One region of the Phyllobacterium sp. TAF24 genome, then DNA from elsewhere that is predicted to be linked to it. Evidence: predicted binding sites of a transcription regulator. Region 1 holds the regulator's gene; each other region holds the start of a gene.
The links. The regulator LexA, encoded in region 1, represses DNA repair genes until DNA is damaged. The targets are predictions, from matches to a motif close to TGTTCNNNNTGTGTTCNG.
Positions count from the first base shown of each region.

Region 2: the regulator LexA is predicted to act here: its motif matches at 3,720-3,737, upstream of ruvC (crossover junction endodeoxyribonuclease RuvC).
Region 3: the regulator LexA is predicted to act here: its motif matches at 1,664-1,681, upstream of AB4Y96_RS11915 (ATP-dependent helicase).

Region 1 is NZ_JBFRDN010000016.1:21,020-33,042, reverse strand. Features, by position in the region: gene lpxD (UDP-3-O-(3-hydroxymyristoyl)glucosamine N-acyltransferase) at 1-395, shown strand, start outside; gene fabZ (3-hydroxyacyl-ACP dehydratase FabZ) at 388-873, shown strand; gene lpxA (acyl-ACP--UDP-N-acetylglucosamine O-acyltransferase) at 873-1,706, shown strand; gene AB4Y96_RS14915 (LpxI family protein) at 1,690-2,580, shown strand; gene lpxB (lipid-A-disaccharide synthase) at 2,577-3,758, shown strand; gene gltA (citrate synthase) at 3,814-5,106, opposite strand; gene gltX (glutamate--tRNA ligase) at 5,359-6,783, opposite strand; gene AB4Y96_RS14895 (ComEC/Rec2 family competence protein) at 6,896-9,364, shown strand; gene lexA (transcriptional repressor LexA) at 9,358-10,077, opposite strand; gene AB4Y96_RS14885 (tetratricopeptide repeat protein) at 10,414-11,646, shown strand; gene AB4Y96_RS14880 (substrate-binding domain-containing protein) at 11,758-12,023, opposite strand, start outside.
Region 2 is NZ_JBFRDN010000002.1:5,535-17,557, forward strand. Features, by position in the region: gene AB4Y96_RS01785 (acetyl-CoA carboxylase biotin carboxylase subunit) at 1-468, shown strand, start outside; gene AB4Y96_RS01790 (IS110 family transposase) at 642-1,391, opposite strand; partial or broken gene ruvB (Holliday junction branch migration DNA helicase RuvB) at 1,595-2,494, opposite strand; gene ruvA (Holliday junction branch migration protein RuvA) at 2,535-3,152, opposite strand; gene ruvC (crossover junction endodeoxyribonuclease RuvC) at 3,149-3,676, opposite strand; gene rcdA (protease adaptor protein RcdA) at 3,812-4,342, opposite strand; gene AB4Y96_RS01815 (acyl-CoA synthetase) at 4,714-6,363, opposite strand; gene AB4Y96_RS01820 (OpgC family protein) at 6,500-7,717, opposite strand; gene AB4Y96_RS01825 (sulfite exporter TauE/SafE family protein) at 7,857-8,624, opposite strand; gene AB4Y96_RS01830 (thiamine phosphate synthase) at 8,862-9,518, shown strand; gene AB4Y96_RS01835 (SEL1-like repeat protein) at 9,523-10,656, shown strand; gene AB4Y96_RS01840 (M20 aminoacylase family protein) at 10,692-11,855, shown strand; gene efp (elongation factor P) at 12,005-12,023, shown strand, end outside.
Region 3 is NZ_JBFRDN010000011.1:64,505-70,375, forward strand. Features, by position in the region: gene AB4Y96_RS11915 (ATP-dependent helicase) at 1-1,626, opposite strand, end outside; gene AB4Y96_RS11920 (thiol-disulfide oxidoreductase DCC family protein) at 1,750-2,202, opposite strand; gene AB4Y96_RS11925 (AAA family ATPase) at 2,328-2,843, shown strand; gene AB4Y96_RS11930 (hypothetical protein) at 2,891-3,079, opposite strand; gene AB4Y96_RS11935 (PQQ-dependent sugar dehydrogenase) at 3,347-4,687, opposite strand; gene AB4Y96_RS11940 (hypothetical protein) at 4,903-5,466, opposite strand; tRNA gene AB4Y96_RS11945 (tRNA-Ser) at 5,504-5,593, opposite strand; gene AB4Y96_RS11950 (hypothetical protein) at 5,718-5,871, shown strand, end outside.

The sequences.
Region 1 (12,023 bases):
TTCAGGATAATGTCGAGATCGGTGCCAACACCACGGTTGATCGCGGCGCTTTGGCGGATACGGTTATCGGTGAAGGTACGAAAATCGACAATCTCGTGCAAATTGCCCACAATGTTCGTATTGGACGCCATTGCGTGATTGCTGCGCAATGTGGCATTTCCGGCAGTGTCGTGCTCGGTGATATGACAATGCTCGGTGGCAGTGTCGGTATCAAGGATCACGTCAACATCGGTTCACGCGTTGAAATTGCTGCTGCAAGCGGTGTTATGAATGATATTCCGGATGGCGAGCGGTGGGCCGGTGCGCCCGCCCAGCCGTTCAAGCAATGGTTCCGCGAGATTGCGAGTGTTCGCGCGATGTCCCGAACCAAGAAGGAGAGCAGTTCAGATGAATGAAAATGTACAGGCGAGCACTCTTGGCGTCGCGGACATCCAGAAGCTTCTGGCAAACCTGCCGCATCGCTATCCCTTTCTGTTGATTGATCGTATTGTTGATATTGATCGCGATGAGTCAGCAACGGGCATCAAGAATGTCAGCATCAATGAGCCGCATTTCGCCGGACACTTTCCCGAATTGCCAATCATGCCCGGTGTTCTGATCATTGAAGCTATGGCCCAGACTGCTGGCGCAATCGTGTTGTTCCATAATGGCAGCGGTAAGCCCGGCAAGGTCTTCTTCATGACCATTGATGGTGCCAAGTTCCGCAAGCCTGTGGTACCCGGTGATCAGCTCAAGCTGCGCGTGACCAAGGTCAAGCAGCGTGGCAATATCCACAAATACAGCTGCGTGGCCGAAGTGGATGGCGTCAAGGTTGCAGAAGCCGAAGTTGCAGCCATGGTCAGCTTCCCCGATGACGACGAGACCGGCGCTTGATGTCCAATTCCAGCATTCATCCCACTTCGATTATTGAAGCGGGCGCAAAGATTGGCGACAGGGTAAATATCGGTCCATTCTGCCATATTGGCGCGGAAGCTGTCATCGGCAACGATGTCAGCATATTAAGCCATGCGGTCATTATAGGCGCGACGACGCTTGGCGATGGTTCCAAAGTCTATCCAAATGCTATTTTGGGCGGGGACCCGCAAAACACCAAGCACAAGGGCGGACACACGACGCTCACCATCGGCAGGAACTGCACCATTCGCGAAGGTGTCACCATGCATCGTGGCACGGATAGCAGCCGTGGATATACGACCGTTGGCGACAATTGCATGTTTTTGGCCTATTCGCACGTGGCGCATGATTGCGACATTGGCGATAACGTGACCTTTTCCAACAATGTGATGATTGGCGGTCATGTCACGGTTGGTAATAATGTCATTATCGGGGGTGGGGCAGCGCTGCATCAGTTTGTGCGTGTTGGTCATCATGCTTTCATTGGCGGCCTTGCGGCCGTTGCCAAAGACGTGGTGCCCTACGGCATGGCTATCGGCAATCACGCCTATCTTGCCGGTCTGAATATTGTCGGCATGAAACGCTCGGGGATGGCGCGCCCGGAGATTCACAATCTTCGTCACGCGGTGCGTATGCTGTTTGACCGCAGCAAACCGGTTTACAAACGGGCGGAAGATGTGCGGCTTGAGTTTTCTCAGTCGCCAGCGGTTATCGATCTGATCGATTTCATTCTCGCTGATACCAAACGTCACTACTGCACGCCGCCCCTCGGTTCCGGAATCGAGACCAGCGACAGTGACGACAACAGCTAAACCCACCGATCCAGCGTTGCCAGCGGCCATAACAGGCCGTACAGCGATTGTTGCCGGCAATGGGCTTCTTCCCATTGCAATAGCCGAAAGCTTGCACAGGCAGGGTGCTGATCCCTTGATCATAGCAATCAAAGGAGAAGCCTCGCCTGAAATCAACGCACGCAAACATGCGGAGATTTCGATTGTCGAGCTTGGTGGCTTGATGAAGATTCTGAAATCATCAGATATTTCCAATGTGGTTCTGGCAGGCGGCATACGCCACAGGCCGGAATTCTCAGCGGCATTGCATCCGGGCAATGGCAACCTCGTTGCCCTGTACCGCTTCATGCGCGCATTCAGGCTTGGCGATGACGGATTGCTCAAAGCGGTGATTTCAACCATCGAATCCTATGGTTTCAGGGTCGTTGGCGCCCACGAAATTGTTCCGGATATTCTTGCGCCTGATGTGGGAACCATCACCCGGAAGAAAGCCGACAAGGAGAGCATCGCCGATATGCAGGCGGCCCGTAAAGCAGCTGTTATGATCGGTTCACTCGATATCGGGCAGGCTGCAATTGCCGTTGGCCGGCGTGTGGTGGCACTTGAGGGCGTGGAGGGTACTGACGCCATGCTGCAGCGGGTAGCCGAACTGCGTATCGCCAAACGGATCAACCGTAAGGGCGGGGTGCTGGTGAAATGCGCCAAGCCGCAGCAGGAAGTGCGCGCGGATTTGCCCGCCATTGGCATCAGCACCGTTGAGAATGCAGTCAAAGCCGGTTTGAAGGGCATTGCCATCGAATCCCGGCGGACGCTGATCCTGGGTTACTCCGAAACCATTGCCGCGGCCAATGAAGCCGGTATTTTTATCGAGACCTTCGCGCAGGAGGCCGAATAATGGCCACGTCAAAGCCGCTACGCCTTGCCATCGTCACGGGTGAAGAGTCTGGCGACTTGCTTGGTGCCGATCTGGTTCAGGCCTTGCGGCGGCAATATCCCGGCGAAGTGACGCTAATGGGTGTCGGCGGCGAACATCTTCAGGCCCTTGGTCTCAACTCATTGTTTGATCAGCATGAAATTGCCTTGGTGGGATTGACGGCAATCGTCACGAAACTGCCGCAGCTCATCCGCCGCATATCGCAGGTGGCTGGCGCAATCGTTGCGGCAAAACCCGATTGCCTTATTATTATAGATAGTCCTGACTTCACCCACCGGGTGGCGCGCAAGGTGAGGGCTGCCGACCCGGCTATTCCCATTATCAATTACATCAGCCCATCGGTCTGGGCGTGGCGACCGGAGCGCGCCAAAGCCATGCGCGGCTACATCGATCATGTTCTGGCGATTTTGCCGTTCGAAGTGCAGGCGCTGAAAGACCTTGACGGACCACCCGCCACCTATGTTGGTCACCGTCTCGTCACGCATGCGCCCTTGCTGGAGGCTGCGAAAACGAATCGCGCGCGGGAAGGGAAATTGGGTGACAGGGCGCAACACAGCATTATCGTGCTGCCAGGTTCGCGCAAAGCGGAAATTACCAGTCTTTCCAAACCCTTCGGCGAAGCTATTGAACTATTGGCGAGCCGTGGAAACCGCTTCACACTGACCTTGCCGACACTTCCCAAAGTTGAGCCACTCGTGCGGCAATTGACAGCGGACTGGAAAGTCCAGCCCAACATTGTGGTGGGCGAAGCGGAACGATTGAAAGCTTTTGCCGAAGCCGATGCCGCTTTGGCAGCTTCAGGCACCGTATCACTCGAACTCGCATTGGCGCGCATTCCGACGGTTTTATCCTATAGGCCCGACTGGTTGGCGCGGATGTTCATTGCGCCGCGCATCAAGGTCTGGAGCGCGGCCCTGCCGAATATCATTGCCGATAAACGTGTCGTTCAGGAATATTTCAACCAGTTTGTTCGTCCCGGTCCACTCGCGCGGGAAATCGAACAGTTGCTGCGGCCGGGCTACGCCCGTTCGCTACAACTCGACGGTTTTGACGAGATCGCCGACCTGATGCGAACAGAAAGGCCTTCCGGCGATATTGCCGCTGAAAAAGTGCTCGAATACATAAAACAGCAATCGTGACGGAGAATATAAAAAAGGCGCCAATCGGCGCCTTTTTCATGAGTTTCGACTGCGCTTACTTGCGGTTGCCGACTGGCACGTAATCGCGCTGGGTCGCACCGGTATAAAGCTGGCGCGGGCGGCCAATCTTCTGATGCGGGTCCTCGATCATTTCCTTCCACTGGGCGATCCAGCCAACCGTGCGGGCAACGGCGAACAGAACCGTGAACATGGTGGTGGGGAAGCCAAGTGCCTTCAAGGTGATGCCGGAGTAGAAATCGACATTCGGATAGAGCTTCTTCTCGATGAAATATTCATCGGTGAGCGCAATACGCTCCAGTTCCATCGCAACATCGAGCAATGGATCGTCCTTGATGCCGAGTTCGGCCAGAACTTCCTTCGTCGTCTGCTGCATGATCTTGGCGCGCGGATCGTAATTCTTGTAAACGCGGTGACCAAAGCCCATCAGGCGGAATGGATCGTTCTTGTCCTTGGCGCGGTTGATGAACTCGGGAATGCGGTCAACCGTACCGATTTCGCCAAGCATGTTCAGCGCTGCTTCATTGGCGCCGCCATGGGCAGGGCCCCAGAGGCAGGCAATACCGGCCGCGATGCAGGCGAACGGATTGGCGCCGGATGATCCGGCAAGGCGGACCGTTGATGTCGATGCATTCTGCTCGTGATCAGCGTGCAAAATGAAAATCCGGTCCATTGCGCGGGCAAGAACCGGATTCGGCACGTAATCTTCGCATGGCACAGCAAAGCACATGTGCAGGAAGTTGGTTGCGAAATCGAGATTGTTCTTCGGATAAACGAAGGGCTGACCGATGTGGTACTTGTAAGCCATCGCAGCCAGGGTCGGAATCTTCGCGATCATGCGGATCGACGCGACCATGCGCTGATGCGGATCGGAAATATCGGTTGAGTCGTGATAGAAGGCGGACAGGGCGCCAACACAGCCAACCATGACAGCCATGGGATGGGCGTCACGGCGGAAGCCGCTGAAGAAGCGCGACATCTGTTCATGCACCATGGTGTGGTGCGTCACACGGTAATCGAAATCATGCTTCTGGCTCTTTGTCGGCAGTTCGCCGTAAAGCAGCAGATAGCAGGTTTCGAGAAAATCACCTTTTTCAGCGAGTTGTTCGATTGGATAGCCGCGATGCAGCAAAATGCCTTCATCACCGTCAATATAGGTGATCTGCGACTCGCAGGAGGCTGTGGATGTAAAACCCGGATCGTAAGTGAACGCACCGGTGTTCTTGTAGAGTGTTCCAATGTCCACGACATCAGGTCCGATGGTGCCTTGTTTTATCGGTAACGCAAACTCGTGACCATTCAGATCGATGTTGACGCTATTCTCAGACATTGCCGTTCCTTTCTTGCTTCAGCTCCCGCTGACATCCCGTGTACCAATTCCAAAACCCGCTGCTTGAGCAATAGGCTCTCGTTGAGCTTCGGAAACGAAAGGACACGAGTTACTTCAAATTCCAGTATGCTTCACACTGGCCCAAAGCACTGACCCTCTTTACGAGGTATTTCTCCTGATTGTCTCAGGCACGTCACCGTACCCGAACGGCGCAATGTTGCAATGCAAAAAATGCACCGTCGGGGCTATGGATTAACCTTTTATCTGGTCTTCAATACGGCCCAATGACTCTTCACGGCCGAGCACCGCCAAAACGTCAAAAACACCGGGAGATGTTGCTCTTCCGGTCAATGCGGCACGCAGCGGCTGGGCGATTTTTCCAAGTTTCAGGCCGGTATTTTCCGCATGAACACGCACTGCAGCATCCAGAGCCTCGGCAGTCCAGTCATTAACCCCGGAAAGTGCCGGAAAAACGCCCGATAGTACGCTTCGGCCCTCGTCATTGAGCAGGCCAGCCGCTTTTTCGTCCAGACCAAGCGGGCGCTGCGCAAAAAGATATTTTGCACTGTCCGCCAGTTCCACGAGTGTCTTGGCGCGTTCCTTCAGGCCGGGCATTGCTGCCAGCAGTTGCTGTCTTGTGCGATCATTCAGCCGCGCCAAAATCTCCGCGCCGCCTTCGATCTCAGGCAGAATGTCGACCATGGCCTTCACCAGATCGGCATCATCGGAGAAACGCATATAGTGACCGTTGATCGCTTCCAGCTTCTGGAAGTCGAAACGCGAAGCACCGCGATTGATATCGGAGATTTCGAACCATTCGATCATCTGGGCGTCAGACATGATTTCATCATCGCCATGGCTCCAGCCAAGACGCACGAGATAGTTGCGCAAGGCGGCAGGCAGGTAGCCCATCGCACGATAGGCCTCGACGCCGAGCGCCCCGTGACGCTTGGACAGCTTTGCACCATCCGCACCATGGATCAGTGGAATATGGCCCATCACAGGCACATCCCAGCCCATGGCATCATAAATAACCGTCTGACGTGCGGCATTGGTCAGGTGATCGTCACCACGGATAATGTGGGTGACGCCCATGTCATGATCATCAACCACAACCGCATGCATATAGGTCGGATTGCCATCGGAGCGCAGGATGATGAAATCATCGAGATCCTTGTTGGGAAAGCGCACATCACCCTGTACGAGGTCGCGCACAAGGGTTTCGCCCTCTTGCGGCGCCTTGATGCGGATAACCGGCTTGACGCCTTCAGGGGCTTCCTTTGGGTCGCGATCGCGCCAGCGGCCATCATAGCGGGGCGGACGGCCCTCGGCGCGGGCTTTCTCACGCATTTCCTCAAGCTCGGCCTGTGAAGCATAGCAATAATAGGCTTTGCCCTTGGCAACCAGCTCTTCGGCGACTTCGCGGTGGCGCGGCGCACGCTCATATTGCGAGATCGCATCGCCATCCCATTCGAGACCGAGCCACTTCAGGCCATCGAGAATAGCTGTCACCGCCGCTTCCGATGAGCGTTCGCGATCCGTATCCTCGATGCGCAGCAGCATCTTGCCGCCCGTATGCTTGGCATAGAGCCAGTTAAACAGGGCCGTGCGGGCACCACCAATATGGAGGTAACCGGTCGGGGAGGGTGCAAAACGGGTAACAACGGGTGATGACATAAGTACTCCAGCGGAGGCTTTGGCTATTAGCCTAACATCCAATCGATTTGATCTGGCGTTGATGTAGCATAGGAGCGCTGCTGTGCAAGGGCATTGGCAGATTTGGAGGCAAATGCGGCGCCCTGTCACCAGTACACAAACGAGTGAACGGCACTTTTTTGATCGCCCAGCGGTCGATGAGCCCGATTTTGCGACTCAAATACCCCAAGACGAGCCTGATTTTCCCGAGCGGGGCAATCTTGTTGCAAAGATACGCCGCGCTGTGGCTGCCGGATGGCATTGGGTTCGGAAAATACCATCGCGCGTTCTTCTTGCATTCAGCCGGGAATATGATCGGGGCAATTTCTTTCTGTTTGTACCTGTCTTTGCCGGTGGCGGCGCTGTTCTCTATTTCAGCCTGCCAACAGAACCCAGACTGAGTGCCATTCTCTTTGGATTGACCGCATTGTCAGGGCTAAAACTTCTGGCTGTGAACCGGCGCTTGGTAAGTCTCTGCCTGACCATCGTGCTGTGCATCGTCGCCGGCATGCTGTGCGCCAAGTTTGAAACCATGCGCCTTGATACAACTATGCTTGGCTCAAGCATTACCACCCGTTTGACCGGCCGCATTGTGGCCATCAGTCGGCCCGAGCGTGGCGGCTGGCGGTTGACTATGGATGTCATTGCAACCGAACGCCCGCAGCTTCTCTACAGGCCCGAAAGGCTTGTTATATCAGCCCGTTCATTGCCAGCCGATGCCGGGCCGGGCACCAGCCTGCAAGGTCTGGTGCATCTGCGTCCGCAATCGGGGCCTGTACGGCCGGGCAATTATGATTTCGCATTCCATAATTATTACCATGGTGTCGGCGGTAACGGGTTCTTTCTGGGTAAGCCGGAAATTGTATCGCTTACGGAACCTGCCGGGATCGCCGACAAGATATTGCTGATGGTGGCGGGCATGCGCCAGCAACTCACCAACCATATTCAGCATCAGATCAAGGGCGAGCCGGGCGCAATTGCTGCATCGCAGATCACCGGACAGCGTGACGGCATCAGTGAGGCGACGAACAATGCCATGCGGCTCAGCGGCTTGTCGCATGTCCTGTCTATATCCGGGTTCCATATGGCGCTTGTTGCGGCCATCGTCATGGGGTCTTTGCGTGCCTCCTTGGCCTTCTTCCCGGAATTCGCCGCACGATATCCGATCAAGAAGTTTTCAGCCTTTGTCGCGCTGCTGGCCTGCGCATTTTATCTGCTACTCTCTGGTCTCGATGTCGCCGCCCAGCGCAGCTTCGTCATGCTGGCGGTGATACTTATTGCGATGATCGCGGACCGCGCCGCGCTTTCATTGCGCAATGTTGCCTTGGCGGCACTCGTTACAATCGCCATCGCACCACATGAAATCCTGGGACCAAGTTTTCAGATGTCTTATTCGGCCACCGCGGCGCTGATCGCATTCTATGGTTGGTGGTCACCCCGCAAAGCAACCCGGAACAATCGACGCAAACGCCGCAATGGTTTGCTTCTGCAATTGCCGGACAAGATCATCGATCATATCAATGGCATCGCCATGACGTCTTTGGTCGCCGGTTCAGCCAGTGCGATCTTTGCCGTCTATCATTTCAACAATACGGCACCACTGGGTTTGATCGGCAATGCGCTGGCCTTGCCTGTGGTATCCATCCTTGTCATGCCCTTTGCCGTTCTGGCGTTGCTGCTCATGCCTTTCGATATGGACTGGCTACCCTTCCGTGTCATGGAGCGCGGGATTGAACTCTTCACTGTTATTGCCAATCATGTCGCGGCTCTTTCGCCCAGCGGCCATCTCGGTCCAATGCCGCAAGTGAGCCTGCTGTTCCTGAGTGCGGGATTGATTGTCCTCCTGTTCCTGTCGTCATGGCTGCGCCTGTGCAGCCTGCCACTATTGGCCATCGGCGCGCTCGTCATGATGCGCAGCGTACCGCCGGATATTGTCATATCGGAGGATGGCAGACTGGTGGGACTGCGTAATGGCGAAACATTGATGATCAATCGGTCGCAAGGTGGCGCATTCATTCTGAACAACTGGCAGCAAGGTTATGGGCTTGCGCAGATCATCAAACCAGTCAAGGCCAATGCACAAGCTGCAAACGGCATGTTTGAATGCGCAGACAAGCTTTGTACGGCGCGCGAACCCGGCGGGCTCATCATCGCCTATACGGATAAACCGGCGCAAAAGAATGCAGCCTGCAGTGAAGGAAATATTGTCGTGCTGGCCTTTGCGGGGAGGGATGCGGCGTGCACAAATCCCGGCACATTGGTGGTCACATTGCACGATCTTGCTTTGAATGGCGCCGCGGAAATCCGCTTGGGCCCGGTCACACAGGGGCCGGTCACACAGGGGCATGGGGAAGCGATGAATGCTTCCAGGATCGAACAAACATTCGATCAAAGGTTGATCTCAGCCAGCCTGACCTATGCCATTGGACCGCCAGATCGGCCATGGAACACTTACCGTGTTCACTCACGAGCGGCACGCAACATGCCGGAACGTGTACATAAGCCAAAAACAAAAGCGAGCATCCCGAACAGCGGCGAACGGGATGCCGATCCGGATCAGTAACGCCTGATGAGTCCGACGAGTTTACCCTGTACCTGCACGCGATCCGGTCCAAAAATCCGGGTTTCATAGGCAGGATTCGCTGCTTCAAGGGCAATCGATGCTCCTTTGCGACGGAACCGCTTGAGCGTTGCCTCTTCATCATCGACAAGCGCCACGATGATTTCACCGGGGTTGGCCGTATCACCGCGCTTGATAACGACGGTATCGCCATCAAAAATACCCGCTTCGATCATCGAGTCGCCTTTAACTTCAAGCGCATAATGCTCGCCACTGCCGATCATATCCGGCGGAAGGCTCAGCATATGGGTCTGGTTCTGGATGGCGGAAATGGGCACACCGGCAGCAATCCGGCCCATGACAGGAATGCTGACATTGGCAGGCATATCCATGTCGTTGGAAGCACGCGGCTGCGGCTTTGGCGGCGCAACATTGCGCCCGAGACTGCCCTCGATGACGCTTGGCTCGAACTTTCTCTGGGCGTTGAGACCCGGAGCAATGGAGTCTGGCAGGCGCAGGACTTCCAGCGCGCGTGCCCTGTTGGCAAGCCGGCGAATGAAGCCGCGTTCTTCGAGCGCAGTGATCAGCCGGTGAATGCCGGATTTGGAAGCCAGATCCAGCGCATCCTTCATTTCGTCGAAGGATGGCGGGATACCCGTCTCCTTCAGACGCTCATGAATGAAGAGAAGAAGTTCATGTTGTTTACGCGTGAGCATCGGCGATCCTTTAGCAGGGAATCGGAAAAACAAAACCAGAACAAACACTATCTGTTCCAGCATTGTTCTACAAGTGCTTAATATTCCGTTGCATACGCTCGGCGTGATGGTCAACAATTTGCAATTAGCTTCATTCTGGCGCTGATGATCTGTTCAGCAGTTCGTTTCAGTGTCCGTGGGGCATAACGTTTGCCGTGAACAAACACCGCACTGAAAGCCTAGAATCAGCAAAGTTTATACCGCAGCATTTGGTATTGGCTGGATAGGTCGCCAAGTTATATATGATGGGTCTGCCAAATTGAACACATGTGGCGGACCTATGTGTCGGGGGACATTATGAAATCAAACCTTGCGGTGATCTGGCGACAGTCAGTTGGAAGCTTTATGCAATCCATACGCTCAGCTCTGATGATAGGGTTGGTGCTTGCCATATCATCCCCAGCAGTAGCAGGTGGATTAGCGGGTGCAAATAACGATATCGCTGCCGGGAATTACGACAAGGCTTTTTTCAAACTGCAACCGCTGGCTAAGAATGGCGATACTGACGCTCAGTTTACAATCGGTGTCTTGTATGAACGCGGATTAGGGACAGAACAGAATTTTGTATCGGCCGCTGAATGGTACAAAAAAGCCGCAGATGCTGGCGATGCCCGAGCTCAGTATAATCTTGCCTTGTTCTATAACAAAGGATCCGGTGTATCAGCCGATATTCATACAGCATTGGACCTGTTTCGAAAATCAGCTGAACAAGGACTTCCGGAAGCTCAATTTCAGCTGGGAATTATGTATCAAGAAGGTCGAGCCACGCTGCAAGACTTTGTACAGGCGGTCAAATGGTTTCAAAGAGCTGCGGATCGGGGAAATGCCTTCGCGCAACTTAATCTCGGCCTTTATTATTCACGAGGACTCGGCGTATCCCAAGACGAAGTCTATGCGGTGAAATGGTACCGGAAAGCCGCTGATCAAGGAGTGGCCCTGGCGGAGTTTAATCTGGGCCAGCAATATACGAGTGGCAAGGGTCTCCCAAAGGACGACGTGCAAGCTGTCGCATGGTTCGCGCGAGCTGCAGCACAAGGACTCTCTGTGGCACAAAATGAGCTTGGGCGAAGATATGAAAGCGGTACCGGAATAGCTAAGGACGATGAAAAAGCTGTGGAACTATACCGTAAGGCCGCCGAACAAGGATTGGCGATGTCCGAAGCCAACCTCGCACTACATTACTTTTCCGGCCAAGGTGTCACCAAAGACGATGTTTTAGCGCTCAGCTGGTTGAAAAAAGCCGCCGACCAAGGTCTCGCACAAGCTCAAGCCGAACTCGGACTCAGATATATCACTGGCGTCGATATCCCAAAAGATAATGAGCAAGCCGAAGTGTGGTTACGTAAAGCGTCTGATCAGGGATTGGCAATGGCTCAATACAACCTTGGTCTTATGTATTTTCAAGGCGACGGTTTAGCTAAGGATGAGGTCAAAGCCAAGGAACTATGGCAGAAAGCCTCTGCTCAAGATTATGTTGACGCTACACGAGCTTTGGCGGAGGCCGATGCCAAAAATTCTGCGCGAAAATGAAGGTTCGTTTCGTCGTGGAAGTGACAATTTCGGGAATGTTATCCATCAACTGCAGAACACCTATCGTCAGAATCGCTCAGAGCTCCGAACTTGTAACCATCATCGACTGGGTTAACGGCGCGGGGCGATGGGCGGTCCGCTGGATTGGCGCAGGACAAGCTCGACGGGCCATATCTCGTGGATGTTTTCCACCGGCTCGCCGTCCAGCACCCGTACCAGCAATTCGGCAATGCGCGAACCGGCCGAGCGGATCGAGGAGCGGGTTGTCGTCATGGCAGGGACCATGTTGCTGGCGTTGAGATAGGGAAAAACGTCATCATGGGCGATGACAGAGACTTCCTTGCCCAATTCATAACCCTTGGAGCGAATGGCGCGGA
Region 2 (12,023 bases), on a different contig from region 1:
AGTATTGCCAAGCCGCCAGTCAAGATTGAACTCTCGTTGCATGGTGGAGAGGACATTACCATCCGCAGCGATTGGCGGCCCGGCGATGCGGTCTGGGACGGCTATATTGATGACCGCTCGGTGAAGGCACAGTTGCGCCCCGTGCTCAATGGCATGCGCATTGACTGGAAGGGCATGTCGGTCATTGGCCATGCCATGCAGACCCATGTCGCCGCGCTGGAAAAGCTGATGCCGGTGAAGCTGCCGCCCGATACGTCAAAAATGCTGCTATGCCCGATGCCCGGCCTGATCGTCTCGATCAATGTGAGCGAAGGTCAGGAAGTAAAAGCAGGCGACACGCTGGCAATTGTTGAAGCGATGAAGATGGAAAATGTGCTGCGCGCCGATCGCGATCTGACCGTTTCAGCCATCAACGCCAAACAGGGGGATAGTTTGGCTGTCGATGCCGTGATCATGGAATTTGCGTAAGATAGGGCTGCATAAGCGTGAGTGGAGCGTGGTTCGACAAGCTCACCATGGGGCCCTTCGACAGGCTCAGGATGAGGGGTGCTAAATTCTGCAACCTTTGTGATCTGCAATCTTTGTAATTAGCATCGCATCCCCACTCTCCCTCATGGTGAGCAACTGTGTTTGGGTGTTGATCAGATTTGGTGTTCTAATCTCCATGGTGTGTCGGTTTTGATGATGGCGTTGATGATGACGATGAGTTTTCGCATGATGGCCACAATTGCAACCTTGAAGGGTTTTCCAGCGGCTCTGAGTTTCTGGTAGAAGCGTGCCAGTGGCTGGCTCTTGGCCCTTATGATGGAAAGGCACGCCATGTAGAGGATGCGCCTGATATGAGGGCGGCCACTGGCAATGGCCGCTTCCAACTGCTTCCTGACCTTGACCTGTGCGGCGATCAATGCGGCGATAGCGGCTTGCGCCTCGGGACTGGTCATGCGGGCCTGCAGGCTCTTCAGCTCATTGTTCATGCTGATGAGGCATCGGCGCAGCGTCGTTAACTCCTTGATGCTGCTTTGCTGTCTGGTGCGCACCACCGGCATGCGATGGACAACGGCCATCACCAGCACCTCGGCAATCGCCCTGGCGTCGAGACGATCCGTCTTGGCGCGTTTGCCTTTGAGGCGGGCAAAGCCGCGAATGTCCTGGGGATGCAGGCACCAGACCAGCAGGCCTGCTTCGTTCGCAGCAACGAGCAGACACGCCTCATAACCACCGGTGGCCTCGCAGCCGAAGGCAACCCCTTCAACCGACCCGATGCGCTGCAGCAGAAGGCCAATCCCTTCAGGGCTATTGGCTACCCGCAGCTCCAGCCCATCGGGCAAACAATGAATATCGAGGTGATCCTTGCTCACATCAATGCCGACAAAACGATCAAACTGTGTCATGATGAGGTTCCCTGGCTTGTCATACGGGGTCGGTGCCCCTTGCAACTGTTCGGGTGTCATCGAATGACAGGGCCTTGCTCACCATCGGACTGCAATGTCCGCTTGTCGAAACGGCATCCTGTCAATCGGTCCACGTGCCGGGAAAGGGTACGTGGACCTCTTCACATTATACCATCTCTAACAGACAAGCTTGTCGAACCACGCTCGATAATGTCCTCGATGGCATCGCGCGGTTCTGACAACCCCGCCGCAATGGTTTCAATACCAACAGGTCCGCCACCAAAATTATGGGCAATCATCGACAGATAACGCCGGTCAAGCTGGTCAAGCCCCAGCGCATCCACTTCGAGGCGCAACAGCGCGGAATCGGCAGTCTGGCGGTCAATGGAATCCTTCCCGTCCACAATGGCAAAATCCCGCACGCGGCGCAAAAGCCGCCCGGCAATGCGCGGTGTACCGCGAGCCCGGCGCGCAACTTCCAGCGCGCCATCATCGGTCATGCCGATACCCATGATGCGGGCACCGCGCCGGACGATATGTTCCAATTCCTCAACCGTATAGAAATTGAGCCGGACGGGAATGCCGAAGCGATCGCGCAACGGTGTTGTCAAAAGCCCGAGACGCGTCGTCGCCGCGACCAGCGTAAATTTGGCCAGATCAATCTTGACCGAACGCGCGGCAGGACCTTCACCGATGATCAGATCGAGCTGATAATCTTCCATGGCCGGATAGAGAATTTCTTCCACTGCCGGATTAAGACGATGGATTTCATCGATGAAGAGAACGTCATTCTCTTCAAGATTGGTCAAAAGCGCCGCCAGATCACCCGCCTTGGCGATCACCGGGCCGGACGTGGAACGGAAATTGACGCCAAGTTCCTTGGCCATGATCTGTGCCAGCGTCGTCTTGCCAAGGCCGGGCGGCCCGACAAACAGCACATGGTCCAGCGCCTCACCGCGTGACTTTGCAGCTTCAATAAAGACTTTCAGATTGGCCCGCGCTGCCGCCTGCCCGACAAAATCATTCAACGTTTGCGGACGCAGCGTCGTATCGGCGTCTTCACCGCGTTTGTCGGGGGTTATCAATCGGCTGACATCACTCATGCGGATGTCCTCGCATAGCGCGCTGGATCAGGCAACCGTATCACCGGGAAAGTTCCTTCAAACCCAGACGGATCAGCTTGGCGGAGTCGGCATCTTCGCCCGCATCCCGCAGCGCTGCAGCAATGGCATTGGCTGCCTGATCGCGCGAATAACCAAGATTGGTCAGCGCTGAAACCGCATCGGCAACCGGGGCGGGGGCAACGCCCTCGCCCAGTTCCTGCTTGAGACCAATTGTGCCCATAGCCTCACCGGCAAAGGCAGGCGCCTTGTTTTTCAGCTCTATGACAATGCGCTCGGCCACTTTCTTGCCGACACCCGGTGCGCGGCTGACCATAGCAATATCGCGCAGCGCAATGGCGTTGGCGAGCTCGGAAGGCGTCAAGGTGCCGAGGACGCTCAAGGCAACCTTGGCACCGATACCCTGCACGCTCTGCAACAGGCGGAACCATTCGCGCTCCAGCGCAGTACCGAACCCGAACAAACGGATCAGATCTTCGCGCACATAGGTTTCAATCAGAAGCACGGCTGCTTCGCCGGGTCCGGGCATGTTCGACAGCGTTCGCGCCGAGCAATAGGCAACATAGCCCACCCCATGCACATCGAGGATCACATGATCCTCGGCAATCTCATCAACAGTGCCTTTGAGTTTTCCGATCATAGCTGTGCCGCCAGTTTCTGTTCAATGGCAATCCGGCCAATGGCACTCTGTCTGTGGTGCGCATGGCAGATAGCAACCGCCAAAGCATCCGCTGCATCATCCGTATCGAATGTCGCCTTGGGCATCAGCACCTTCACCATCATGTGAATCTGCTTCTTTTCCCCGTGTCCGACGCCGATCACCGCTTTCTTGACTGCGTTGGGCGCATATTCGGCAACTGGCAATCCGGCCAGCGCAGGAACAAGCAGGGCAATACCGCGCGCCTGACCCAGTTTCAGTGTCGCCGTGGCATCTTTGTTGACGAATGTATGTTCGACCGCTGCCTCGTGCGGCATCTGGCCATGAACGATTCCAGCAAGACCGTCGTGCAATTGGCAAAGGCGCGATGCGAGATCAAGCTTGGCGTCGGAAAGAACGGTACCGGCGGCAACAAACCGCAATGAATTGCCGAGCGTCTCGATGATGCCCCATCCGGTACGCCGCAGGCCGGGATCAATTCCAATGATGCGAATCGCTTCTTTCATGTCGAGACCTTATCTAGCTGTCAGGGAACTTGACAGCAGAAAGGTGAACAAAAGAGAAACAAATCTATATGTTGTGCACGATTATCATATGCCAGAGCCTTTCCAGCTCAAATAGAATTGCTCTGCGGAAAGGGATTAGCGATGGGCGAAAGCGGTAGCGAGCAGACTGATCTGATCCGATACTGGATTGGTCGTCAGCGTCCGCCTCGGGCCAGTGCTGGTGCCCTCGTTATAAATCTCGTCATCCATCTGCCTGACACGGGCCTGCAAGCGCAGTGACCGATGCACGAGATCGCAATAGTCGAAGGGAATTTCATCCCAACCTTCCACATCTTCCGGTGCCGATTCCGTATCGAGGCGGACTTTCGCTTTCTCCGACAGAACCTGTTCCTGCGTCATTTCTCCGCTGCGCGAGGCCCTTTGCAGCAATAGCCACGACGCAACCTGCATCAGACGTGTGGTCAGACGCATTGATTCGGCGGCATAAAGCGTTGCCGCAATGCGGCTCAAGCGCTTGGCTTCGGCACGGCCTTCCCCGTCGAGATAGGCCGCAGCCTCTTCAACAAGGCTCATGCCCTCATCATAGATATGATTGAACGTTTCCGAGCGGACCATGCGATCGGCCAGCCGGATTGTATTGTCAGCGTAATATTCCCGTTCAGCCATTTCATGCCCTGTCATTAAAAATCCGCTGATTCTCAAAGCAGCGCTCTCTTACTGGGACAGCAAGCGGGTCACCACAACGGTCAACGGGCGGTATTCCCCAGCAACCTGCCCGCATGCACACATGAGCGCAAGTTTATCCTTAATAAAGGGTTAACGTCAGGGCCGCCGCATAGATATGAACACAAAAAAAAGAGCCGCAAAAAATGGCGGCTCTCAGGAGTCTAACAGGGAGGCGTCAAACAAAGTGGCCAAACCACTTGGTAAGAATCCAGAAAACTGGATGATCAATTTATAGCTTGTAATGCTTAACGAGCGGTTAATGCCGACATTGAAGTAGAAACCACCAGTACCCAGAAGATTGCATCGAACAATCAGCTTCCCATCAGTTTTGCCCGCTTTCGCAGTTCAAATTTCTGGATTTTTCCGGTCGATGTTTTCGGTATTGCCTCGAAAAGCACATGCCTTGGCACCTTGAAACGGGCAAGCAGTGTCCGGCAATGGGCGATCAATTCTTCCTCTGTCGCCACCTGCCCCGGCTTGAGTTCCACGAAGGCAAGCGGTGTCTCGCCCCATTTATCATCTGGCCGAGCCACGACGGCGCAGGCACCCACGGCAGGGAATTTGTAAAGCGCATCTTCGACTTCGATGGAGGAAATATTCTCGCCGCCTGAAATGATAATATCCTTGGAGCGATCTTTCAGCTGGATATAGCCATCAGGATACATGACACCGAGATCGCCGGAATGAAACCATCCACCGGAAAAAGCTGCATCGCTGGCCGCCCGGTTTTTCAGGTATCCCTTCATGACAATATTGCCACGGAACATGACCTCGCCAATCGTTTCACCATCGGCGGGTACGGGCTGCATGGTCTCAGGATCAAGCACAGCAAGGTCTTCAAGCGAGGCATAACGTACGCCCTGACGCGCCTTTTTGGCGGTGCGGGACGCGGCTTCCAGCGCATCCCACTCATCCTGCCATTCATTGACGACCGCAGGACCATAGGTTTCCGTCAGGCCATAGAGATGCGTGACCGCAAACCCTGCGTCAGCCATACCGGCCAGAATGGATTCCGGCGGCGGTGCTGCGGCCGTATTGAAAGTCACCGTCTGCGGGAATTCGCGCTTGTCCTTTTCAGCTGCGTTGATCAGCACCGCCATGACAATGGGCGCACCACAGAGATGTGTCACGCCGAGATCGGCAATCGCATCATAAATCGGCTTTGCCCGCACCCAGCGCAGGCAGACATGGGTGCCGAATTGCAAGGCAAGCGTCCACGGAAAACACCAGCCATTGCAGTGGAACATCGGCAGGGTCCACAGATAAACAGGATAACGCCCCATGCCGGATGCCACCACATTGCCATAACCCATCAGCGCTGCGCCGCGATGGTGATAGACCACACCCTTTGGATCGCCTGTCGTACCCGATGTATAGTTGAGCGTAATGGAATCCCATTCATCATCGGGCATCGACCATGTATAATCAGGGTCGCCACTGGCAACGAAGGCCTCGTAATCGATCTCGCCGAACGGCTCACCCTGCGGATAGGGCGCATCATCTGGATATTCCGTATCGACGAAATGAATGACCAGCGGCTTCACCTTGGCCAGTGCCAAAGCCTCGCGGAAAACCGCTGAAAACTCCGTGTCGACAATGACGATCTTGGTTTCCGCATGGTCAAGCTGGAAGGCGATCACCGCCGCATCGAGCCGCGTATTGACCGAATGCAGCACGGCCTTGGTCATAGGCACACCGAAATGCGCTTCCAGCATGGGCGGCGTATTGGACAACATCACCGTAACCGTATCGCCCTTGCCGATCCCACGACGAGACAGCGCCGAAGCCAACTGGCGGGTGCGGCGATAGAACGTGCCATAATCATAGCGCTGCGTGCCGTGGATGATCGCTATTCTCGACGGGTAAACCCGCGCTGCCCGCTCCAGATAGGTCAGCGGCGTCAGCGGCTGGTAATTGGCCGCATTGCGCTCAAGATCACGATCAAAAATTCCACCACCCATACACGCCTCCCAACGCTTTGCATCTGGAAGCTTAGACCATGGAAACAAATGATGGCTAACGGTTTTTCCTGACCAATCAACAAAAACCCGCCCTGAAAATCAGGACGGGCCAATATCCGCTAAAGCCAACGGGTGATCAGGAAATCGCGGTCTTCGCTGTTCCGGATTTCATTCCCGAATTCCTCGCCACGCTATGAACAGGCCTGCCAGCAACAACCAGCTTTGCTTTTGCCACGTGAGCCTGCGGAACGGGACGTTTGCCCCAGCCAATGCTCGGCAGCCATTCAAGATAATGAGCCAGCGCAAACTGCGCCATGATTCCACTCGCAATCAGCAAAGTATCATCAAGCACATCGCCGGGGTTCATCTCCTTGACGATCTGCGCAACCATGGCAAGGATTGTCCCGGCAATAAACACCGGCAGCGAATGCTTGCCGAGAATGGCCAGCGGATGATCTTCCGGCGTGCGTGCCAGATTGGAAATGGCCGGAACCGAGACGATCACATAGGCCAGCGCCAGCACATGGACGAGACGGGTCAGTGACAGGAATGTCTTGTCAAAACCTGTCACCACCATCGGCAAGCCCATTGAGGTATCAACGCCCCAGAACGGCACGCGTACCCAAAGCAGCGCAAGCAGGATGTAGCCGACGGAAAATCCGAACAGATATTTGTTAAACGGAATCTGGCCGCCCCGGCGCACATGCATCACACCGGCAATGCCGATCACGAACAGGAACTGCCAAGACAACGGGTTCAGGAACCACACGCCCGGAGTCGGGTAATTTGGTGGTGCGATCTGGTAAACACCTGATACCAGCCACAGCAGGCCGGAAAATCCGACCATGACTGACAGGCTGATATTGCCGAGGAACAGGAACAGCGGCAGCATGAGAAGCAGCACGCCATACATCGACAGGATATTATTATAGCCGAGCTGATGCCCCATCGTGGCAAGGCCAATCAGCGCCTCAGCCGGTTGATCCATCAGTGGTCCGATATTGATGAAGGACATAAATTCCGGACGGTTGAGATAAAGCCCGGCAGCGCAAAAAATCGCCAGCGTTGCCACTGTCGTCAGGATATGCGCGCTATACAGCGTCGCCGCACGGCGCCAGGCTTTCAACGTTATAAGAAAGCGGTTGCCCGCCTCGAACTTCGAGCCATAGGCAAGACCGACTGCAATACCCGAGATCAGCACGAATGCCTCGGCAGAGTCCGAAAAGCCCAGATTCTTATGGGTCAGATGCTCAAAAACGGTTCCCGGCACGTGGTTGATGAAGATGGTCAGCAGTGCCAGAGCCCGGAAAACATCGATGCGGGTATCCCGCTGTTGGAGCTGTGTCTGTGTCATAGCATTCACCAATTCCTGTCATGCAAGATTCAACCACAGCACTCCCGGCCTCGTAGGGGAGCGGTTCTTCGACGGTCGTGATTGATAATGTTTACATAGTCCGAAAGTTGCGATTCGGCCGATCAACTTTAGTTCATAATTATAACAAAGCGGCCAATCCATCGTAGGAAAGCTTCAATCCCATCAGCAGGATCATGATGTACATGAAGGGATAAAACACCTCAGGGCGCATGCGTTTTACAATCCATGCACCCGCAAAAGTTGCAAGCGGCGCTATGGGCATCAGAACCGCTGCGGCCTTGAGATTCTCGGCATCAAACTGGCCCAGAGCAAAATATGGAATGACTTTTATCGCATTAACAATCGCGAAAAAGATAACGCTCGTGCCGTTGTAGATTTTCGGGTCCTGCCGCAGCGGCAGGGCATAAACCTGATAGGGCGGACCGCCGGCATGGGCGACAAAACTTGTGAACCCGGCAATGGTCGACCAGAAGGTTGCAGCCGCCGCATTGTGCGGTTGCGCCGCCGCGCGTTTGGCTGCGCTGGTGAAAATATAACGCGCAAAAAAGATGATCGCGACGGCGCCAACGATGAGTTTCACCATGTCATCGGTCACAACAGATGCGGTCAGCCAGCCGATGCCGATGCCAAGCAAAGCGCCCGGTAACATCAGCTTCAGGGTTTTGTTGTCGCGATAGCCCCGCCAGCTCCACAGGCTCGCCACATCCATGATGATAAGGATTGGCAGCATGATCGCCGCCGCCTGCACTGGCGGCATGACCAGCGCCATCAGCGGCACACCGACTTGTCCCATGGCCCCGCCAAGGCCACCTTTCGACAACCCGATCAGGATCGTGGCCGGAACGGCAGCGGCATAGAACCATGGGTTCAACAGGAGATCGTGCATGATGGAAATCCGGTAAGGAGGGTCTTTCATCCTTAGCTGATCACACCGGCAATTGAAAAATGCTTTTTGGCGGCAAGCACCTGTTTGCTACTAAGTAATTACGTCGTAAGACTAATATGCAACAGACGTGTGGAAGATGAGGCATCGAAAAGACTGTTCAAATGAACGGCCATCCTCTATGCCCGAATTCCATCACGATTGCCCATTCTATAGAGAACGATTGTAAGGTTGCAGCCAATGAACAATGACCAGACACCCCAACGCTGCCGTATCGTTCTGATCGCGCCCCCGGCTGCGAGCGCCGACGAACTGGCCAAAAAACTGACCGACGCGCTGTCTGGCGGCGATGTCGCTTCCGTGCTCCTGTCTGCCTATGAGATGGACGAAACACTTTTTCAGACCATGGCGGAGACCGTTGTCCCCATCATCCAGAGTGCCGGTGCTGCCGCCATCATCGTTGGCAACACACAGATTGCCGGCCGCGTTAAGGCAGACGGCCTGCACTTGGAAGGCCCTGCCAGTGACCTTGCCGCAAATGTCGAGAAATTCTCACCCAAGCTGATTGTCGGCACCGGCAATATCAAGAATCGCCACACAGCTCTCGAAATTGGCGAGGCCCAGCCGGATTATGTGCTTTTCGGCAAGATTGGCGCTGATACCACGCCTGAAGCCCATCCGCGCAATGTTGAGCTTGCCGACTGGTGGGCATCAATGATCGAAATCCCCTGCATCGTTCAGGCGGGCAATACGCTGGAAAGCATCACTGACGCAGCGGCAACCGGCGCAGAATTTATAGCGCTCGGCGCAGCCGTTTTCGGCCATGAAAATCCGGCAGACGCCATCAAGGAAGCGAACCGTCTGCTCGATGAGCACGCGCCGCGATTTGAGGACTAGGCCCATGGGACCAAAATCCGGAAACCTCGTTTGCGCCATCGCGGCAGTGCTGGCGGTTTCACCGGTTTTCATGCACGCGGCTGCAGCCCAGACAGCGCCCGCCCCAGCAGCCACGGAAACACCAGCCGCTCCTGCGTCTTCTGCGCCAAACACGCCCGCTCCCACGGCTAATCACGCCCCGTCATTGACGTCGGCACCCACCGACGCACCGCAGTCGCTTGAAACACCGCAAACGACCCCGAAGCAGGACAAGCCGAAACTGGCCAGCGATCCCACGGTCGACATTGTCAATCCGACACGCTTCGGCAAGGGCGCCGTCGACGAGGCTTTTGGCGCTTATCAGCGCGGCCTTTATAAGACCGCGTATAATCTCGCCCTGCCCCGCGCCGAGAGCGGCGACGGTGCAGCACAGGTGCTGATTGCCGATATGCTGGCACGCGGCCTCGGCATACCTGTCAATCTGGCTGAATCGGCAAAATGGTATGGCAAGGCGTCCGAACAGGGTAATCCGGAAGCGCAGTTTCGCTATGGCACCATCCTGCTTCAGGGAAAATATGCGCCCAAGGACCCGGTCAAGGCCAAGACCCTGATGAAGGCTGCGGCCGATGGTGGTAACGCCATGGCACAATTCAACTACGGACAGATTCTGGTGCAGGAACACCCGGGCGCGCTGGGTCTTGAGAATGCTTATCCATGGTTTCTGAAAGCTGCCACACAGGGGCTTCCCGACGGGGAATACGCCGTAAGCCAGATTCTTGCTAACGGAACACTGGCGGTTCCGCGCGATGATGCGAAGGCCCGCGAATATCTCATCAAGGCGGCAAAACGCGGTTACGACACAGCCCAACTTGACCTTGGCCGGTGGTTTGTTGAAGGGCGCGGCGGCCCCCGCGACTATGTATCCGGTTTTGGCTGGACACTGCGCGCTGCCGTAGGCGGTAATGTCGCAGCACAGGCGCAGCTCGCCAAGCTTTACTATCAGGGTCTTGGGGTCGAAGGTGATTCCGTCAAGGCTGCAGCCTGGTACATGGTCGCCAGACGTGCGGGGTTGACCGACCCCGAACTTGATTCCTTCATGGATGGCCTCGACGATGACCAGATGAAGGCCGCGCTGACTGAAGCCAACAAGCTGCGTTAACACCGCAATGACCGAACAGAAATGGGAAGCTGAAGATGCCGTTGATTAACCGAGCCCATGAAATGCAACCGAGTGTCGCCGAATGGCGCCGGCATCTGCATGAGAACCCGGAAATCCTTTATGACGTGCATGAGACTTCCAAATTCGTCGCGGAAAAACTGCGCTCTTTCGGTTGCGACAGCGTCGAGACAGGCATCGGCCAGACCGGCGTCGTCGGCATTATCCGTGGCCGCCATGGCGATGGACCTGCCATTGGCTTGCGCGCAGATATGGATGCGCTGCCGATCATGGAAGCCAGCGGCAAGCCTTGGACTTCGAAGACAGCGGGCAAGATGCATGCCTGCGGCCATGATGGCCACACCGCCATGTTGCTCGGCGCGGCACAATATCTTGCTGAAACCCGCAATTTCCGCGGCTCGGTTGCCGTGATCTTCCAGCCTGCCGAAGAAGGCGGCGCTGGCGCACTTGCGATGATCAATGACGGTCTGATGGACCGCTTCGCGATCAAGGAAGTCTATGGCATGCACAATGCACCCGGCCTGCCCGTTGGCCAGTTTGCATTGCGCAAAGGCTCCATCATGGCGGCAACGGACGAATTCGAGATCAAGGTGATCGGTCGGGGTGGCCATGCGGCCAAACCGCATACAACTGTTGATCCCGTGGTTGTATCCGCTCATACGGTGCTTGCCCTGCAATCGCTCGTATCGCGCGAACTTGATCCGCTCAAATCCCTCGTCATCTCCGTAGCGATGATTCACGGCGGCGATGCAACCAATGTCATCCCGAATGTCGTAACGCTGTCAGGTACGGTGCGCACCCTTGCACCGGAAATTCGTGAATTCGCCCGCAAGCGTGTGACAGAAGTCGCCGAAGCCACAGCGGCTATTTTTGGGGCCAGGGCCGAGGTCAAGTATGATCAGGGCTACCCCGTCACATTCAACCATGATCGCGAGACGGATTTTGCCACTGGTATTGCCCGGCAGATTGCCGGTGACGGTGCTGTCAACAGCAATATGCCGCCTGTCATGGGCGCGGAAGATTTTTCCTACATGCTGGAAAAGCGCCCCGGCGCCTTCATTTTCCTTGGCAATGGCGACACGGCTGCCCTGCACAATTCAGCCTATGATTTCAATGATGATGCCATTCCCTATGGCATCAGCTATTGGGTTTCCGTAGCGGAAACTGCGCTGGCTGCTTAACGTTTCGGGCTTAGCCGCGAAAAGGGTCTTAACCGGCTCTTTTTGCGCTTTCTCTTGCCTATCGCGCGATTTTGTGGTCTTGGAGGCCCCAATATCGGCTGCCGCCGACATGTCGGCGCCCGGTCCTCAACAGCAATCCGGATAAACAAATGAAAATCAACGGTAATG
Region 3 (5,871 bases), on a different contig from region 1:
GGGTGGATCAAGGGTAAGCTCGGTCAGAAAACGTTCACGCGATGGATAGCCGCTGGCGATTTGCTGAAGTTGCAGAAGATCAGCCTGCCGCATGGATGCATCTTCGTGAAGCCGCTCCAGATGCGGCTCATACCAGGCGCGAATGTTCTCCAGATCGCCTGGCCACTCGCTCTTGCGGCCATGCACGCCTTGAAGCATTTCAACAAATTTCGCCCAGTCCTCGCCTGCCCGCGGCGGTGCGGGAATCTCGGACAGCGCCGCAACCGGGTCTGCATGCAGGGCCATCTTGTCGAGGACATTTTGAGCAGACGCCGGGCCTACACCGGGCAAAAGCTGCATCAGGCGAAAACCCGCCACACGGTCCCGGGGATTCTGGATGAAACGCAAAATTGCCAGCAAATCCTTGACATGGCTACTGTCCAGAAACTTCAGGCCGCCAAATTTGACAAACGGAATGTTTCGCCGCGTCAACTCGACTTCCAGCGCACCGCTATGACTAGATGTCCGGAAAAGCACGGCCTGCTGTTTTAGCAAGGCGCCGTTTTCCCGCCTGTCGAGCACCTGTTCGACGATATAGCGCGCCTGTTCACTCTCATCACGCACAGTAACCAGTTGCGGTCTGTCGGCAGATTGCCGTTCCGTCCAGAGGTTCTTGGTAAAACGCTCGGATGCCAAATCGATAACGGCATTGGCAGCGGTGAGGATTGGCTGTGTGGAACGGTAATTTCGGTCCAGCGTGATGACATCAGCCGCTGGCGTAAAGGATGCCGGAAAGTCGAGAATGTTGCGGACAGTGGCCGACCTGAAAGAATAGATTGATTGCGCATCGTCACCGACGACAGTCAGCCCCGTACCCATGGGTTTCAGCGCCAAAAGGATCGAGGATTGTAGCCGGTTGGTGTCCTGATACTCATCGACCATGACGTGATCAAACCGCGACCCGATATCCTCAGCCAAAAGTGGGTCCGTTACCGTCTGGCACCAATAAAGCAGCAGGTCGTCGTAATCGAGAATGTTCTGGGATAGCTTGGCTTCCACATATCCCGCGAACAATTGGCGCAATTGCGCACCCCACGCGGCACACCATGGAAAATGCTCCTTCAGAACGTCTTCAAGCGGGCGTTCAGAATTGATTGTCCGCGAATAAATGGCAAGGCATGTGCCCTTGGTTGGAAACCTGTTCTCCATCTTGGAGAAGCCAAGTTCATGGCGGACGAGGTTCATCAAATCCGCCGAGTCCTCCCGGTCGTGGATCGTGAAATTCCTGTCGAGTGATATCTGATCGCAATATTCGCGCAGAAGGCGTGCGCCTATGCCGTGAAATGTGCCAGACCATTCAAGTGCATTGCTGTAGGCAGCGCCATTCGCACCGAGAACCTGATTGCAGATGCGCTCCACGCGCCGCGCCATTTCAGCGGCTGCCCGCCGGGAAAACGTCATCAGAAGAATACGCCGGGGGTCCGTACCATTGACAATCAGATGAGCGACGCGATGGGCAAGCGTATTGGTCTTGCCCGAGCCCGCACCGGCGATAATGAGCAATGGTCCCGCACTGCCCCCGGTGCCAACTCCATATTCAACGGCGCGCCGCTGTGCATCATTCAGTTTTTCGAGATAGGCAGCCATAGACTCTCCGAACGCGCGAATCCAGAAAAGAATCGCTTGGAACAGAGAGAGAACGTACTACCAACGCCCTACCGATGGAAAGCGCACAATTTTCGGCTGTAAAAATGTCTGATTACCAACCCATCAAAGCAGACGATCCCGATCGGCAGCCTCCGGAAGCCAGCATGTCTCATAGCGTCCAAAAAGAAAGTTTCTGTGGCGCGCAATGAAGCGGTAGATTGGATCACGGATAAAACGCGGCACAGCTTTAAAAAGGCTGGCAATCCGCCATGGCCATCCAAGACCGGCATAGATCGCCAGAACTGCATCCGAATTCCTGAAAACGCCCTGCTGTTCAACGACGATCATTGTTTCCGGGTCAGCGGGATCAATGCCATTGAGCCGGTAGAGCGCCATCCCAACAGGTTCCTGCATGGATGCGAGGCGAAAGCGATGTTGATGATCATGACGAAGGACGAACTGGGCATTGGCAGAGCACATCACACAAAGCGCATCAAACACAATGATTGGGCCCTTTGAGATTATATCCTCAAGCTCAGCCGAGGAAGGAGTGGTGCCGGGGTTTTTCGCGTCCATAGTCAATCACATAGTTAAGAAACGTCCGATAGCAATGGTCTCTCCAGGACCAATCAATGCTTTCGCACTGGATAGACCTGTGTCTAAAATTGCAAAAGCGACAACCAACAGCTGTGAAGGTCATCATGCTTATTATTATGAGTGGCTTGCCCGGAACTGGTAAGACCACAATCGCTCGTGAGCTTGCTCGCCCTCTAAAGGCAACGCATTTGCGGGTCGACACAATCGCGCAGGCGTTAATTTCATCCGAAATGTTGAGGGATGAGGTGGGTCCGGCAGACTATATCGTTGCCTATGCTCTGGCGGAAGAAAACTTGCGAAACGGAGGAACAGTTATCGCCGACTCCGTTAATGCCATCACGATCACGCGCCAAGCATGGCGCAACGTGGCGTCTCGAGCCAATGTCGAAGCATTCGAAATTCACGTTACGTGTTCGGATGCCGAAGAACACAGGCGCCGCGTCGAAACAAGAGTCTCCGACATCGAAGACATGATACTGCCCACATGGAAAGAAGTCGCAGAGAGAGTCTACGAGAAATGGGACAGAGATACGACGGTCATTGATACCTTCACAACCGGTCCAGATGAAGCTGTCAGGCTCATCTTGAGCAAGATCGAAAAAAGATCCCGAAATCGTTGACAGCACAAACCGCAGACATCAGAAAATCGATTGGTGCCCCGCAATGGCTACCGCCTCTTGAGGAACGCAAACTTCGCATTAAGCTGGCCGGTAGCAATGAGCCTGTTCAGGTCGGTCTGATCGATGCGCCCACTTGCAACACCATCTGCCAACCGATTGCAAAGCGTGTCTGAAAGGTGCTCACGCGATACGCCTATATAGGTCATGGCGTGCTGCTTGAATTCAGGTCTCGACATTTCAACCTGCCGTACACAGCTTGCAATCGTTGCTGTCCGATTGTTCTTCACATCGTCTTGAATTGTGGAACAACCCGCCAGCGCGACCAATATTGCAGGCAATACAATGTGCGTAATGTCCATGTGACCCCCGTCCCCATTTTTAGCCAAGGCTAGGGTAAGATATATATCCTTGCAATGGCCCGAGTCCTCATCGAAAAGATGTGGAAGCATCCTCTCATTTCATTCCTGATCGTAAAGTCATTCAATAATGTGGTTATGGCGGGGTCACTGGGCTACTGCAGGTGTCACACGCCAAATCGTATTGCCCACATCATCAGCAACCAGCAACGCACCTGACTTGTCGATTGCAACACCGACTGGACGGCCAAGGGCTTTATCCTGATCATTGATGAAGCCCGTCAGTATATCCTTCGGCGGACCGCTGGGCTTACCGTTTTCAAAGGGAACGAAAATAACTTTGTAGCCGCTGCGCGGTTTGCGGTTCCATGATCCGTGCTGGCCAACAAATGCGCCATTTTGATAGTCGGCGCCCAAAAACGTTCCGGTGTTGAACGTAAGGCCGAGCGACGCTGTATGCGGTCCAAGCGCGTAATCTGGCTTGATCGCCTTTGCCACAAGCTCAGGATTTTGCGGTTTGACACGCACATCAACATTCTGGCCGTAATAGCTATAAGGCCATCCATAGAATGCACCATCCTTGACCGAAGTCATATAATCCGGAACGAGATCGCTGCCGATTTCATCGCGCTCATTCACGGCAACCCACAATTCACCGCTATCTGGATTCCACGAAAGCCCGTTGGGATTGCGAAGGCCGGATGCGAACACACGCTCCTGTCCCGTTGCCAGATCGATCTCAAGAACAGCTGCTCTGTTCTTCTCGGCATCAAGGCCGTTTTCGCCGACATTGCTGTTTGAGCCCACGGTCGCAAAGAGCTTCTTGCCATCCGGGCTTGCTATAACATCCTTCGTCCAATGATGGTTGATAGGACCGCCCGGCAGGTCAGCGATCTTCTCGGGCGCTGTGGTGATCTTGGCCTCACCATCCTTATAGGGAAACGCGACAATGCCATCGGTGTTGGCAACATAAAGTTTCCCATTGGCCAGCGTCATGCCAAAAGGCGAGTTCAGACCTTCGATGAACGGCTCCTTTATTTCGGCCACGCCATCCTTGTCCGCATCCCTCAGCAGTGTAATACGGTTGGCATTGACAGCTTTGGCGCCAGCCCGGTTCATCAGAACACCCATAACCCAGCCTCGAATACTGAAACCGGTTTGCTCCTCTGCAGGACCATTGGTTTCCGCAACAAGAATGTCCCCGTTAGGGAGGACATGCAGCCAGCGCGGATGTGCCAAATCCTTCGCATAAACATTGGCCTTCAGCCCTGAAGCCACAACGGGGGTCACACCATCAGGCCATTTGGTGGCTTGTGCGACATTCACGGTTGGAATCGGTCGGGGGTTGGGTGCTGGCAAAGTGGGATTAGGTCCATACCCTTCGCTGACAGGCACTGTCGCTGACTCTTGCGAATACAAGTAGACGCCACCTGCCCCCAGGCAAGCGAGGATGATCAAACCCAAGATACCAAAGGTCAGTTTTTTCATGGCGAATATCCTCGTTGAAGAATTTCTGAGGCTGACATGGTGATCGCGTCAGTTTGCGACACGTTCGGGCGAAACGCAGACGGGCGCAAATAGTTCCATGCTATTCGCTCAAATTCTCATCAGGTAATCAGGCAGATCCTTGAGGGTGGAGAATGGGAGAGATTTGCAAAATTTTAAAATGAATATCGAACAACCAGAATAAATGAGACGAGGTATTATTCGTCACTTGGTTGAAGCGGCGACCATTTCCATTCCCAATATTCCATCAGCTCATCTTCAAATTTATCGTTCTGTGCGTGATAGTAGTGTGAGTGCGGCACGGGAATGCGAACCGAATCTTCTTTGAATCCAATCTGCTTTAAAAATTCAATATATCTGGCTGTATCGCCATAGGCATAGATAACGTTGTGCTGATCATAAACCAAAGTACCATTACCATTGGCAGAACCAATCCAGAAATGATGCCGCCCATCGGTTTCAAGAAACGGTTTGAAAGCAGTGCAAAAGTCCTCTGCCTCCTTGAAGGATAAAGGCCCAGAACTTTGATATCTGCCTTGCTCGCGCTTAGAAAGGCGAGGAACCAGCAGTATATATAAAAGGAAATAACCTTCGTCCCACAACCCGGCGAGCAATAAGAGAATATCAATCTGGTTCTCATTAGGTGCGATTACCAAACGGTCAGGCCCGGTCGTTTTCTCTATCTGAAAAATATTGCTGTAAGAGAAGCGTTTTACCGCCTCATATGCGCCTTCACCAAACTTCGTTAGCGGTCCGAACATTTTATTGCCTATAGATCAATAAGTTGTTTTCGGAGAATGGCGGAGGGGGTGGGATTCGAACCCACGGTAGGCTCTCACCTACGCCGGTTTTCAAGACCGGTGCCTTAAACCGCTCGGCCACCCCTCCATCCTGCACGGATATTCATCATGGCGGATCGGTTATTCCGCCACATCTATCCGAGCTGATCGGAGGCCTTTATATCTATTCGCATTGCTGCGTCAACCGGCTCCGCAGCACTGATGCACATTCTATGTACGATAATGACACCTTGCGCATTTCCGCGCGAACAACACGGTTGAATGCCATTCCAAAAGGCCGTCGGTGGCGCTGGATGAAGGTCAGCGCCACCGACGAAGCAAGCCCTGGTCAGGAGCCCGCTTTTGGGAATTCATTTTTCCAATTTC